Regions from separate parts of the Paenibacillus hebaui genome, predicted to be linked through region 3. Evidence: riboswitches for the same ligand, from Rfam matches in the RefSeq annotation. Region 3 holds a riboswitch; each other region holds the start of a gene.
What was found. Region 3 has a riboswitch for thiamine pyrophosphate ahead of thiC (phosphomethylpyrimidine synthase ThiC). Riboswitches for the same ligand answer to the same signal wherever they lie in the genome.

Region 1: another riboswitch for thiamine pyrophosphate. It lies ahead of thiM (hydroxyethylthiazole kinase); the one in region 3 lies ahead of thiC (phosphomethylpyrimidine synthase ThiC).
Region 2: another riboswitch for thiamine pyrophosphate. It lies ahead of ACR32F_RS02140 (ABC transporter substrate-binding protein); the one in region 3 lies ahead of thiC (phosphomethylpyrimidine synthase ThiC).
Region 4: another riboswitch for thiamine pyrophosphate. It lies ahead of ACR32F_RS18075 (thiamine phosphate synthase); the one in region 3 lies ahead of thiC (phosphomethylpyrimidine synthase ThiC).

Annotation. Positions count from the first base shown of each region.
Region 1 covers NZ_CP196836.1:954,248-957,658, forward strand. Annotated here, with positions in the region: gene thiD (bifunctional hydroxymethylpyrimidine kinase/phosphomethylpyrimidine kinase) at 1-519, opposite strand, end outside; gene thiM (hydroxyethylthiazole kinase) at 516-1,328, opposite strand; TPP riboswitch at 1,591-1,693, opposite strand; gene ACR32F_RS04250 (radical SAM/SPASM domain-containing protein) at 1,918-2,793, shown strand; gene ACR32F_RS04255 (pectate lyase) at 3,143-3,411, shown strand, end outside.
Region 2 covers NZ_CP196836.1:461,940-465,350, forward strand. Annotated here, with positions in the region: gene ACR32F_RS02135 (MTH1187 family thiamine-binding protein) at 1-82, opposite strand, end outside; gene ACR32F_RS02140 (ABC transporter substrate-binding protein) at 335-1,375, opposite strand; TPP riboswitch at 1,593-1,705, opposite strand; gene ACR32F_RS02145 (NAD-dependent epimerase/dehydratase family protein) at 1,841-2,596, opposite strand; gene ACR32F_RS02150 (VOC family protein) at 2,659-3,048, opposite strand; gene ACR32F_RS02155 (hypothetical protein) at 3,261-3,411, shown strand, end outside.
Region 3 covers NZ_CP196836.1:723,090-726,500, forward strand. Annotated here, with positions in the region: gene ACR32F_RS03240 (IclR family transcriptional regulator) at 1-723, shown strand, start outside; TPP riboswitch at 842-955, shown strand; gene thiC (phosphomethylpyrimidine synthase ThiC) at 1,304-3,109, shown strand.
Region 4 covers NZ_CP196836.1:4,093,526-4,096,936, reverse strand. Annotated here, with positions in the region: gene ACR32F_RS18080 (ABC-F family ATP-binding cassette domain-containing protein) at 1-1,416, shown strand, start outside; TPP riboswitch at 1,527-1,636, shown strand; gene ACR32F_RS18075 (thiamine phosphate synthase) at 1,895-2,551, shown strand; gene thiO (glycine oxidase ThiO) at 2,574-3,411, shown strand, end outside.

The DNA.
Region 1 (3,411 bases), 230 kb from region 3:
CAAAGCATACGTCGAGCCCATCTGTACAATCCGTCTTGCGGCTTCTTCCCGTTGACTCAGATTCGTAATGGACATCCCGGTAAGCAGTTCCGCTTCCGGAATATTGGGTGTTGTGATCAGAGCATGCGGCAAAAGCTCCGTAACCAACGCCTGTACAGCTTCCTGCTGGAGCAGCGGGGCACCGCCTTTGGCAACCATAACCGGATCGATAACCAGATTAGACCAGTTGAATTGCTGCCACTTCTCAGCGACCAGCCGTATAATCTCGGTGCTGTAGAGCATGCCTGTCTTCACCGCCGTGGGCTGGAAATCCTCCCCGGTCGAATCCAACTGTTGAGCGATACCCTCGTAAGGGATGGGAAAAACACCCTGTACACCTGTTGTATTTTGGGCAGCAATTGCTGTAATGACGGTCATGCCATACACGCCGAGCTCCTGAAATGTTTTTAGGTCAGCCTGAATTCCGGCCCCGCCTCCATTATCCGAGCCTGCAATCGTTAACGCTTGAGCGATACTCATTGTACACCCCCGCTGATCTGGCGAAGTTGTGCCCGCTGCGCCAAGATGTCAGGTGTCACTTGAGCCAGTTGGTTCAACAATTCAATCTGGAAGCTGCCCGGCCCCTGATGGGCGGTATGCTCTGCCGCAATTTCTGCTGCCACGCCATAGAAAGCAAGTGCTTCAACAACGCTGCTGAGCAAATCGTCCCCCGATTCGGCTATGGCTACAAAAGCACCGATAACCGAGCTGAGCAGGCAGCCTGCACCAGTAACCTGAGTGAGCAGGGCATGTCCATTACTCGTGAGAGATGTGGTTTGTCCATCGGTAATGATATCTTCTCTTCCAGTGATAACCACAACACAGCCGAGTTTCTGCGCTGCTCGCTCCGCAATTCCGATCCGGTCACCCTCGCCGTGACCTGCATCCACACCTTTGATGCTCCAGCGCTCACCGATGACATTGGCGACTTCCGCCACATTGCCTCGCAGTACCGTGAGGCGAAGCTCACGAATGAGCATCTGGACGGTTTCCGTACGATACATGGTTGCGCCAGCTCCGACCGGATCGAGCACAACAGGTACGTTATTTGCATTGGCAGATTGACCCGCGAGTCGGATGGATTGAACCACCCTTTCATCCAGCGTGCCGATGTTCAGGACAACCGCCCCAGATATCTTGGCAACATCAGCAACTTCTTCATATGCGTAAGCCATAAATGGGGACGCACCAAGTGCGAGCAGGCCATTGGCTGTAAAGGGAGCAACGACCAGATTGGTGATGTTGTGTACCAGTGGATTTTGAGTGCGAACACGTTCCAGATAAGACATATAAGTTCCTCCTTTTTTGAAATTCGTATCAGCAGGCATTAGGATTTCGACATCCAGACCTTGATCTGCGAAGGCTCCTTTCTCCTGTGTAACCTAGAGATGGTATGTACTGCATTTGGGTACCAGGAGCATAATGGACCGTTTGTCTCTAACATCTGCAAAAGAAATACAAAAAGACCCACCCATTTCCGGAGAAATGAGTGGGTCTGTAAGTTATATCCGTCGTTGATCTTCTCAACAAAATGAGAAAACCCCGCTTACTTAAAAGGCCGCTCCACTTCCCTCCGCTGGTATGATCCAGATCAGGTTCAAAGGGTCCGAATCGTTCAATTCGTCTCAGCCGTAAGGCTCCCCTAGTGCAAATGTTCAAAATATGCAGTTGTGTATTCAGCATATATCACATGGATGTGAACTGTAAAGAGGGAATCACCGCTTGGGAACCATAACGAGAACTCTCGCATTTGTTAGAAAATTAGAAAGGAAATTTACCTCGGCTCCCTAACCCGATATAATAGTGGTGGCGCATATTGGCCGGATCACAAATGCGGGTGGGACTGTTCTCCCTCCCAAGCAGAATGGGGACCCTGAGTTGAAAACGTTCAAGAAAGTATATATTGAGATCACAAGTATATGTAATCTGGCATGCAGTTTCTGTCCGCAGACCAAACGAGCTAAAAATTTCATTGACCCTGAAGTCTTCAACAATATATTGGATCAGATTAAACCCCATACCAAACATATTTATTTGCACGTCAAAGGTGAACCATTGCTTCATCCCAAAATTGATCTGTTACTGGATTCAGCGCATGAAAAAGGGTTCAAGGTCAATATTACGACCAATGGCACGTTATTGCCCAAGACCCAACATAAATTGCTCGGCAAGCCGGCACTGCGCCAGATGAACTTCTCCTTACACAGCTTTGATGGGCATGAAGGTTCAACAGATCGTGAGGGCTATTTGGGCAACGTATTGTCTTTTGTCCGTGAAGCCGTGAAGCACAATGTCATTATTTCATTCCGACTCTGGAATCTGACACAGGATAACTTTACAAATGCCCAGATGAGCCGAAACCGGGAAACGCTTGAAGTCCTTGAACGGGAGTTCAACCTGGATTTCCGCATTGAGGAAAAGGTGGTACCGGGCAGTGGTGTCAAGATTGCTCCAAATGTGTACCTGAATCAGGATCATGAATTTCAGTGGCCGAGTCTGGATGCCCCCGAAGATGACGGCAAGGGCTTCTGTCACGCGCTTCGCAGTCAGGCGGCAGTGCTTGTGGATGGAACGGTCGTTCCATGCTGTCTTGATGGTGAGGGGGTAATTAACCTGGGCAACGTTCACGAGAAGTCTTTCTCGGAGATTGTGGACGGCGAAAGAGCCAACAATCTGTTCTATGGTTTCTCCAAACGGGAAGCGGTGGAGGAATTATGTCGGAAATGCGGATATCGCCAGCGGTTTGGAGCCTAAGCATCTTACCTCAGTCAGCCTGAAGCGATTCAAGATCACACATTTGGAGACAGATGTAGTGGTCTTTCTTTATTATAGGGAATTAAAGCTAGGGGTACCGCACGTTACAAATTAGCATACCTGAGGTTGATATCAGCATATTGATCCAGGGACATGGGTTGCAAAAATGCCGATATGACAGGGATTTTGCTGTGTCATTATACATCTGACCTAATGATTATTCTTGTTACCTTCCTTATTTGGTAGGATTAGGTTGTGGTTCTCCAGCGTGCACCTTTGGTGAACTTCCAGTACAAGCCCAGGCTTGTACACAACCAAAAAACGAGAGAATAAGGGAGGAAATGAAGTTATGAAAAAAATGTTGACATTGTTGCTGTCCGCTGGTCTGGTTGCTTCCATATTTGGTGCAGTTCCGGCTGCGGCTGCGCCTACGGTTGTAAACTCAACGATTGTTGTACCAAAGGGCACCACCTATGACGGTAAAGGGCAAACCTATGTAGCCAATCCTTCCACACTGGGCGACGGATCTCAGGCAGAGGGTCAGAAGCCAGTCTTCCGACTGGAGGCAGGGGCCACGCTCAAAAACGTAAATATCGGATCACCTGCTGCCGATGGTGT
Region 2 (3,411 bases), 260 kb from region 3:
TGGCACGATCGACGTAGGGGTAGGAGTTTTCGCCATTCGGCGTTTTGGGAATGACCTGAATGCTGAGTAATGTACTTGCCATGAGAGATCACGGTTCCTTTCGGGTTAAGTTGCATGAGTTGAACCAGCTTTACACTTAACACTCCGATTGCAGTACCCTCTTCCGATCACTGTTATCCCCGGATTTCTTTAATAAATTTTAATGGAGGAAATTCGGGGATAGCATATGCTTCCGAAGAAGCTTTCTTTCAGAAAGCTTTTAGGTGAGCGCTTCGCTTCTTCAGATGGGTTCTGCACTCTTCGTTTGTGTAAAAAAGTTCAACTTAAACAATTATTATTGAGGTAAAAATTCGTTCGTATACGCTTTGGACACATCAACCTGCTCATCAAGCAGTTTTTTGCTAAACATCCAATTCGTGTAATTCTTCCATACTTCCTGCTTCTGTTCGCCCCAGCGCGGTGCATCATCCTGATATTTCGGACTCAGCCACTTCTGGCTTGCGAGTACAAGGTCCTTATCCAGATCCGGTACGGCCTTGATCAGAATGTTGGCAGCGTCTTCGGGATGTTCAATCGCATATTGATACCCTTTGGAAGTGGCTTTTAAGAACGCTTTAACCAGCTCTGGATCGTTCTGAATCGTCTTTTCATTCGTTACTAACACAGGAGTGTAGTAGTCCAGTGCTTCGGAATAATCTTTCACATACAGCATGTCGATTGGTTCTCCGCGCAGTTCGGCTTCAATGCCAGTCCAGGCGTAGAAGATCCAGGCAAAGTCGATATCACGTTTTACTGCGGTAAAAAAGTCCGCGTCGCCCATATTAATATTTTTCACTTTGGACACATCGGCACCTTCGCCTTCCATAATGGACTGCATCACGGCTTCCTCAACCGGGGAGCCCCAGCCGCCGTAGGTTTTGCCTTCGAAATCTTTGGGTGACTTAATATTCCGATCCGTTGGAGCGGCGAATCCGGACGTATTATGTTGAATGACCGCTGCAATCGAGACAAGTGGAACGCCCTGTGTACGGGCTTGGGTCACACTTTCCTGATAGCTTACGCCAAAGGGTACTTCGTTCGAAGCAACCATGGTATCCGCGCCTCCGGCACCTGGCTGTACAATCTCTACATTTAAACCTTCGGCTTTATAAAAACCTTGAGCTACGGTCGCATACAGGCCGGTATGATTCGTGTTTGGTGTCCAGTCCAGCACCACTTTAATATCCTTGAGGGCTGCGTTGTCACCTCCACTGCTATTTTCAGTGTTGCTGCTGCCGTTCTGTTCCGTGGGTGCTGCTTCCTTGCCACCGCAAGCGGTTATGGCAATCAGTGTCACACATAAGAGTAGTAGTCCTGTCATTTTACGCCATGTCATCTTTGATTCTCTCCTTCATGTTGTCCGGCCAGTGGCACGGGGTACTCCTTGGCTTCATATCCAAGCATCTTGCATAAATCGACAGATTTATACCAGCTATGATCCGGATGACGTCACTTTTTTAGCTCTCGCTAGACAAAAGAACATAAAAAAGCGCCCCGGTAATCCGGGACGCGTGCAGGCGTTAGAGGTGTGGCACTCAGCAAAGAGGCTGCGCCAATTCGATATACTCCGATTCCTACGCTGGCATGATCCAGATCAGGTCTAAGGGTCAGTATCTTGGTGGGATACACTCTCAGCCGGCCAATTCCGACTCCCCTGGGAAACTATGAAGTTACGGGCATTACTAGGTGTTATTATAGGCCAGAGGGCCATGCATGTCCAGTCAGGAACTGGATGGGGCAATGGAGGTATGTGCCGTAAAGAAAAGAGGCCGTTATACGTGAATAACGGCCTTATAACCATTTATCGTGGCGTATCGTATAGGGGGATCTGACTGAGTGCAAAAGCATCGGATTTTGGGTCATAGCCGATCTGTTTTTTCGTTGATTCCAGATTTAATCGTTTGAAACGATTATTCGAGATGCCATGTAGAATGGTGAACGGTTCGAGTTCTTCAGTCGTGATCGCTTTGTACACCAAATCACACAGGTCAGTCGGACTAATATAAGCACTCATATCACGCGCCTCCAGCGGTGGCCCATCCGGTTGAAAATCATCATATGCCCCTATGCGTATTGCAACACTTTGTAAGCTCTCAGTATAAGCAAAGTAGGAAGCGAGTGATTCGCCAAAACATTTGCTAACCCCATACAAATTACGTGGTTGTGTCGGCATGTCGGGATAGATCTGGGCATCGATAGGATACCCTTCAATTGTCTGTGCGCTACTCGCCAGAATGACTCTTCGCACGCCCTGATCCTTGGCGGCACGGAGCACGTTAAATGTACCTTTGATATTGATATCCAGTAGGGATTCATAGAATCCGGCATGCGGGGATGGGTCCCCAGCCAGATGTACAACGATATCCATACCTTCACATGCTTTCCGGCAGGCTTCTGGCTCCGTCACATCAAGTGCGATAATCTCATGGCGTGTATCTTGATACTCATTCAGTCTATCGATATTCAGATCGGTTATACGCAGATGGAATGCTTCTGATAAATAGTGGGACAAGTCTCTTCCGATTTTCCCGGCTGCTCCAGTAATTAAAATATTCATACATCAGCTCCAATTCTGCATGCAGATTCTCTGCCTATAATGCTGGTTTATCTTCATGTTCTTCATTGACGCTGGAAAAATTCAATCCATTCCTTCTCTGGTCCATAAATAAAGAAATAACGATAACCGTTAGGCAGTGTAATCATCTCTCCGTCGATAAACTTGGCTTCGGTTGCCTGGATACGTTCATACTCAGCATCAAGATCATCAACATGGATGGCAAAATGGTGCACCGTTCCTTCGGAAGGCAGCTTGTCGCTATATCCCTGAATCAACTCAATCTCGGTCTCGTCGCTTCCATTGAAGCCGAGAAAAGCGAGCTGAATGACCCCATTTGTATGGGTCACCCGATCTTTCAATTCAAGACCAACAATCTCCGTATAGAAACGGAGCGTGGTCTCCAGATCACGAACGGCAATGCCGACGTGGTCAATGCGCTTTTGAAAACTCATATTCCAAATCCTCCTTATCGTCCGTTGGTTCGTTTCTACCATTTTAAGGGATATGATAGGGCGATAAATTGGGGATGTCAAATAGGGATTTTGGCACTGTGAAAACGAACAAGAGATACTTTCCAATAATTATGGAGTTCACAGAATGTTCACTTATGTGGGGGCATCCATGATCTTTATAATTGTCAGAGTAAACAGAGAGGATGAGAGAATTGCCAACAACAAAGAAAGAACAAATTATGTTTGGATTAATGATGTGTACGGGGATGGTCGTGGTCATGATGTTCTTCAATCTATGGCACAGTGGGCTACTTGGCAAGATATCCCCGCTTGAAATGCTGTTCCAATTCGTATTATGCTTCA
Region 3 (3,411 bases):
GTCCGGGCTGTAGAACGGGCGCTGGATATATTATTATGTTTTACAACACGCAGTGATCTGGGACTGACTGAAATCGCCAGTCAGATCGGTCTGCATAAAAGTACAGTGCATCGTCTGATGGCTACACTGGAGGATAGAGGATTTGTCATCCGGGATGCAGCGACCGAGAAGTATCGACTTGGCATACGGATTTGGGAGCTGTCTGCCCATATGTCACGTAGCGATGACCCGGCCATTCTGCTTCTTCCTGCGATGGAGCGGTTGAGGGATCGACTGGGCGAGACGGTGAGTTTATACCTGCGTGATGGCGGTGAGCGGATTCGGATTCAGGCGGTGCAGAGTGATCAGGCAATTCGCCGCGTGGCTCCGGTTGGTGTCCGACTCCCACTATCGGTGGGTGCATCGAGCAAGGTGCTCATGGCATTTGCCACCGAAGAGGATCGGGAAGAGCTGATGAATGGGTCGGAGTGGCCGGTATTCATTGATCCCGAAATGTTTTTGGCGCAGATGAAGGACATTAGGGAGAATGGATATGCGACAAGTTATGAGGAGCGTGAGCCGGGAGCTGCTGCGGTTTCTGTACCCATCATGGACCGAAAAGGCAACATTGCTGCGGCCTTGTCAGTGTCCGGCCCTGTTAGCCGGTTGTCTCAGGAGACGTTGCATGAATACGCACCTGTGCTGAAGGAAGCAGCCACGCAAATGGGGCTTATGTTATCCTAATCTTTAAATTTGGCATATAAAGGTTGTTTTTCTGGTCCGGTTGAGCTACTCTGTAATGGATGGCCCAGGGGGGCCAGTTTAATCTAATATGAACTGCGGCATACAAGTCGCAACTTGTTAACGTTACTGGGGGAGTCCGAATTGTCCGGACTGAGACGGAATCGCATGAGATTCCGGACCCTTTGCACCTGATCTGGATCATACCAGCGTAGGGAAGTAATCGGCGATACGACCACGAACACCACATAATGTGACTTATGAATGGACTCCGCTATGGAGCCTGGATAAGGTGCATTAGTGGTGATGGACATAAGCCGGTTCCTTCGGGAACCGGCTTTTTTATATACAGGAAACAGGCGGAAGCGGATGTCAGCTGCTTTGCTTTTGGACAAAGTGACGGGTGGAGTTACCAGAGCTGGATAGATAAAGTTTGCCTCAACTGCCGATGTTACCTGTAATGAGATGTCCTTATCTTCTGACGTATAATCGCTCTTTCTTTTCTGGGTTGTGCATGATTTGGGACGGGGCGTAAGCAAGCAAACCAAACCAAGCGATCAATAATGAGGAGGAGAAAAGAACGATGAGTACAGGAGAACAAACCATAGGACAAGACAAGCAGGATCAGCAGTTGGAAAAGGAAACCGGGGCGGCCGGACGGGTTCAGCCCTTCCCGGGCAGCCGCAAAGTATACATTCAGGGCTCACGACCGGATATCGCTGTACCAGAGCGTGAGATTGCCCTTCATGACACGAATACTCCCCAAGGGGTGGAGCATAATGCGCCGCTGCGTGTCTACGATACGAGCGGACCGATGACCGATCCCGAATTTCATGCCGATATTCGGGTAGGGTTGCCGGCGCTCCGTACCCGCTGGATTACGGAGCGAGGAGACGTTGAAGCATACCAGGGACGAACGGTTAAACCGGAAGACAACGGACTGAAACCGGGAGGAAGAAAAGCGGGAGCCGAGGAGTATCCAGGCTTGCGTGGCAAGCCGTTACGGGGACAAGCAGGACGCTGTGTAACCCAGATGCACTATGCCCGGCAGGGGATCATTACGCCAGAGATGGAGTTCGCCGCTATTCGCGAGAGTGTGGAACCGGAATTTGTGCGGCAGGAGATCGCAAGTGGTCGAGCGATCTTACCGTCAAACATCAATCACCCTGAGAGTGAGCCGATGCTGATTGGGCGTCATTTTCACGTAAAGATCAACGCTAACATCGGTAACTCTGCTGTATCTTCCTCCATTGAGGAAGAGGTGGAGAAGATGACCTGGGCCGTACGCTGGGGGTCGGATACGGTGATGGATCTTTCCACAGGCAAGGACATCCATACCACCCGAGAATGGATTATTCGCAATTCGCCTGTACCGATCGGCACGGTGCCGCTCTATCAGGCGCTGGAGAAGGTGAATGGCGAAGCCGAGGCGCTGACCTGGGAGTTGTATCGTGATACGCTCATTGAGCAGGCGGAGCAGGGTGTAGACTACTTTACAATCCATGCAGGCGTACTACTGCGTTACATCCCCATGACAGCCAAACGGATGACGGGCATTGTGTCACGCGGCGGGTCCATTATGGCAGCATGGTGCCTTGCGCATCATCAGGAGAATTTTTTGTACACCCATTTTGAAGAAATCTGCGAGATTATGAAAAGGTATGACGTAGCGTTCTCTCTCGGAGATGGACTGCGTCCAGGGAGCATCTACGATGCCAATGACGAAGCTCAGATGGCAGAATTGGCTACACTCGGGGAACTCACGCAGATTGCGTGGAAGCATGATGTACAGGTCATGATCGAAGGTCCTGGGCATGTACCGATGCACAAGATTAAGGAGAATGTCGATCTGCAAATGGAGATTTGCAAAGAGGCGCCGTTCTATACGCTGGGGCCGCTGACAACCGATATTGCACCGGGATACGATCACATTACCTCAGCCATTGGGGCGGCAATGATTGGTTGGTTCGGTACGTCCATGCTTTGTTACGTTACGCCAAAAGAACATCTGGGCCTGCCCAACAAGGATGATGTGCGCGAAGGCGTCATCGCCTACAAAATCGCTGCTCATGCCGCTGATCTGGCGAAAGGCCATCCACGCGCGCAGCGCCGGGATGATGCCCTGTCCAAAGCGCGCTTCGAGTTCCGCTGGCGGGACCAGTTTAACCTGTCGTTGGACCCGGAACGTGCGCTTTCCTACCATGATGAGACGTTGCCAGCAGAAGGGGCCAAAGAAGCCCATTTTTGCTCCATGTGCGGGCCGAAGTTCTGCAGTATGCGGATTACGCAGGATATACGTGCTTTTGCCGCGGACAAAGGATTGTCTGAGACTGAGGCTGTAACTGCGGGCATGCAGGAAAAGGCCGAGGAATATCGGACGCGATCGTAAGCGTTATTAAAGCGCAATCTGGGCTGCCTGAAATAGTGCAAAAGCCGTTCCTCTCTGTGATCGTGGAGAAGAACCGTTTTGCTTAGTGGTGTATTGTATGTGCTTTATCTAAAAGACAAGTATCCATACAACATATTTTTATCAGCTTTAGGTTGAATGTCTCACAGATGTTTAATAAAATGAATATAAGTAAAAAACAAATAAGAGTAGCCAGGCCAATGGCTACTCCTGCACAGCATTTGCGGTAGGTATTCCTCCGAGTGCAGCAAGTTCAGATGAAGTGACCCGTCAGGCCGTCAACC
Region 4 (3,411 bases), 3.4 Mb from region 3:
TTGATGAACATCCTCACCGGGAAATTGTTGAAGGACGAAGGGAAGGTTGAATGGACCCCCAAAGTTCGTTATGGATATCTGGACCAGCATACCAAGCTGACGCCGGGCAAGACGATTCGTGATGTGCTCAAGGATGCATTCCTCCCCTTGCTTGAATTAGAAAAAGAAATGTTGTCCATCACCGATCAAATGGCGGATGCCGATCCGGACAAGCTTGAATTGTTGTTGGAAGAGATGGGTGATATCCAGGAACAATTGGAGCAAGGTGATTTTTATCTGATTGATGTAAAAGTGGAAGAGATGGCTAATGGTCTTGGTTTGTCCGCCATCGGACTTGATCGTGATGTAGCCTCTCTGAGTGGGGGTCAGCGTACAAAGGTTTTGTTGGCAAAGCTTTTGCTGGAGAAACCTACTGCTCTTCTGCTGGATGAGCCGACGAACTATCTGGATGTGGAGCATATAGAGTGGCTGATACGTTACCTGAAGGATTACCCTTATGCGTTCATTCTGATCTCGCATGATACAGAGTTTATGAATGAAGTCGTCAACGTCATTTATCATCTGGAATTTGCTAAATTAACGCGTTATGCAGCGAACTATAACAAATTCCTTGAAATGGCCGATATGAATAAAGCTCAGCATATCGATGCTTATGAGAAACAGCAGGAGTACATCAAGAAGCAGGAAGATTTCATTCAGCGGAACAAAGCGCGTGCTTCCACTTCTGGTCGTGCCAAGAGCCGTGAGAAGCAACTTGGCAAGATTGAACGGATTGATCGTCCAGATGAAGCTGCCAAACCAACATTCAAATTCAAAGATGCCCGGGCGAGCAGTAAAACGGTCTTCGAGGGTATTGATTTTGAAATTGGATATTCACATGCTCTGTTACCCAAGATGACAATGACCATCGAACGCGGTGAGAAAATCGCCATTGTCGGCTGTAACGGTGTAGGTAAATCCACATTGCTCAAGACCATTCTGGGGAAAATACAGCCACTTAGTGGTAAGACTTTCCTAGGGGATTACCTGGAAACAGCCTACTTCGAACAGGAAGTGCGGGCGGGTAATATTACTCCGATAGAAGATGTATGGAATGAGTTCTCCCATCTGACCCAGAATGAAGTTCGGGGTCATCTCGCCCGTTGTGGATTGAAGAATGAACATATTACTCGTCCGCTGAACATGCTTAGTGGTGGAGAACAAGCCAAAGTTCGTTTGTGCAAACTTCTGATGCGTGAAAGTAACTGGATCTTGTTCGATGAGCCAACCAACCATCTGGATGTTACGGCAAAAGCGGAGTTGAAGCGTGCCCTGCAAGAATTCAAAGGTACCGTTCTGCTGGTATCTCATGAACCTGAGTTTTACGAGGGCTGGGTCACCAAAACATGGGATGTTGAGGCTTGGTCCGAGAAATAATAGATTCAACGAACAACTCAACCCACCTTAGGTGATGAGTGAACGATGAAACAAACGAAAATGTACGGTGACAAAAAAAGGGGTCTATGGTAACATAGGCTACAACTTCATATGAACACTAGGGGGGCCGCGCGAGGCGGCTGAGATGGAAGAATGCGATTCTGGACCCTTTGCACCTGATCTGGATCATACCAGCGTAGGGAAGTGGCGCGTTTCAGTTGATGACAGTGTGACAGCAATTCACTTATATTGTGAAGATTGCTTTGCCTGCCTCAGAATGAAGCATGCAGTTTCTATGTTAAAGCTTACAACTATGCATTTCATGGTTGCTATTACATAGAGTACGGCATGGCAGTCATCATTCAAGCTGATTCCTGAATTTAAATTCGCGGCCACTCCCCTATGGGAGTGGCTTTTTTGTCGTTTCGTAGGCGTTTCGTAGTTGTTTCATATCATGCTTATATCATACAAAAGGAGGGTGAAGGAGACGTCATTATCCCACGAACATGTGAAGACAACTTCCTTCGAGCTGCATGCTGTTTCGCAAGGCAGAGGAGACAGGTATTCTTTTCTGAATGCAGCTAAGGAGGTATGGCGATGGGTGGATTATATTCACATCCGGGAAAAACAGCTGACGTTGGAGCAACGGATGAACTGGGCACAAAGCCTGAAGTCGCAAGGGGTTCCGCCTGAACAAATTATCATGAATGGCTCAGAGCGGCTTGCTCCAGATCCGTTGCTCGGCGGTGCGCATTGGGGACAGGCTGCTCTACGAGACTATGATTCTAGTGAGTTAAATCGAGAGGATCGGCTTCGGCTAGGGGTATCGGTTCATTCTCTGGAAGAAGCCAAAGTTGCAGAAGAACGTGGAGCAAATTATCTCTTTTACGGACATGTCTATGCCTCAAATAGTAAACCAAATAGCGAACCAAGAGGACTGGAGGCATTGGCTGAAATATGTTCCAATGTATCGATTCCCGTAATTGGCATTGGCGGGATTGGACCGGAAAATATTGCTGCGATTCGATCTGCTGGTGCCCAAGGCGCTGCTGTGATTTCAACCATTTGGATGAGCCATAACCCGGAACTGGCTGCTGCTTCATTACGACAGGTGATAGCGGATTCAGAAAAGTAAACTGAACTAAGGAGATGAGACGATGAAAGATGCAGCAATAAGTCGTAGCCGGAATCGTTCAGGATATCATCCAGAAGCAGAATCTATAAGTAAAGCAGGAGCAGCTACTCGGAGTAAGCTTTATGCAGAAACCATTATCGTAGGCGGAGGAATTATCGGTTGTGCCATTGCATGTGAGCTTGCTACAAGAGGACGGGATGTACTGCTGGTTGAACGCTCGCGGATTGCCGTGGGGACTTCATGTGCAGCGGCCGGAATGATTGCAGCCGACAGTGAGGAATTCACTCAACCTGTAATGGCGAAGCTTGCCCGACAGAGCAGAGAATTACTTCATGAGCAGAAGGAACGTATCAGCTCACTCAGTGGTGTGGAAATGGGGTTACAGCAGCATGGATTTATTACCCCTTTTCGTTCATACAGTGAAGTCAGCAGTTACAAGAATAATCGATCTTCTATCTTGTCTACAGAGCATATATGGTGGGATCGTTTCTCCGTTCAACAAGAAGCAGCATGGTTAAACAGGAATACTTATGGTGCTTATTACTTGCCTTATGAGAGCGAGGTTCTTCCTGTCCATCTTACGCAAGCTTACGCTAAGTCGGCTCAGGCAATGGGTGCGCGAGTGATGGAAGGTATACAGGATGTCCGCTTGCATACGGATATAAACGGTGTGCAGGGAATAGAGACATCCTTTGGAATAATGACATCCAAGAACGTCATTATTGCTACAGGGCTGCATGGTGAAGAATTGATGAAACATGTGGGTCTGAATATGCCTGTTTTGCCCGTCAAAGGAGAAATTGCAGCGGTTCAGTTCTCATCTCATGATGCAGGCTATAGGCCTGACAGAACGTTATATG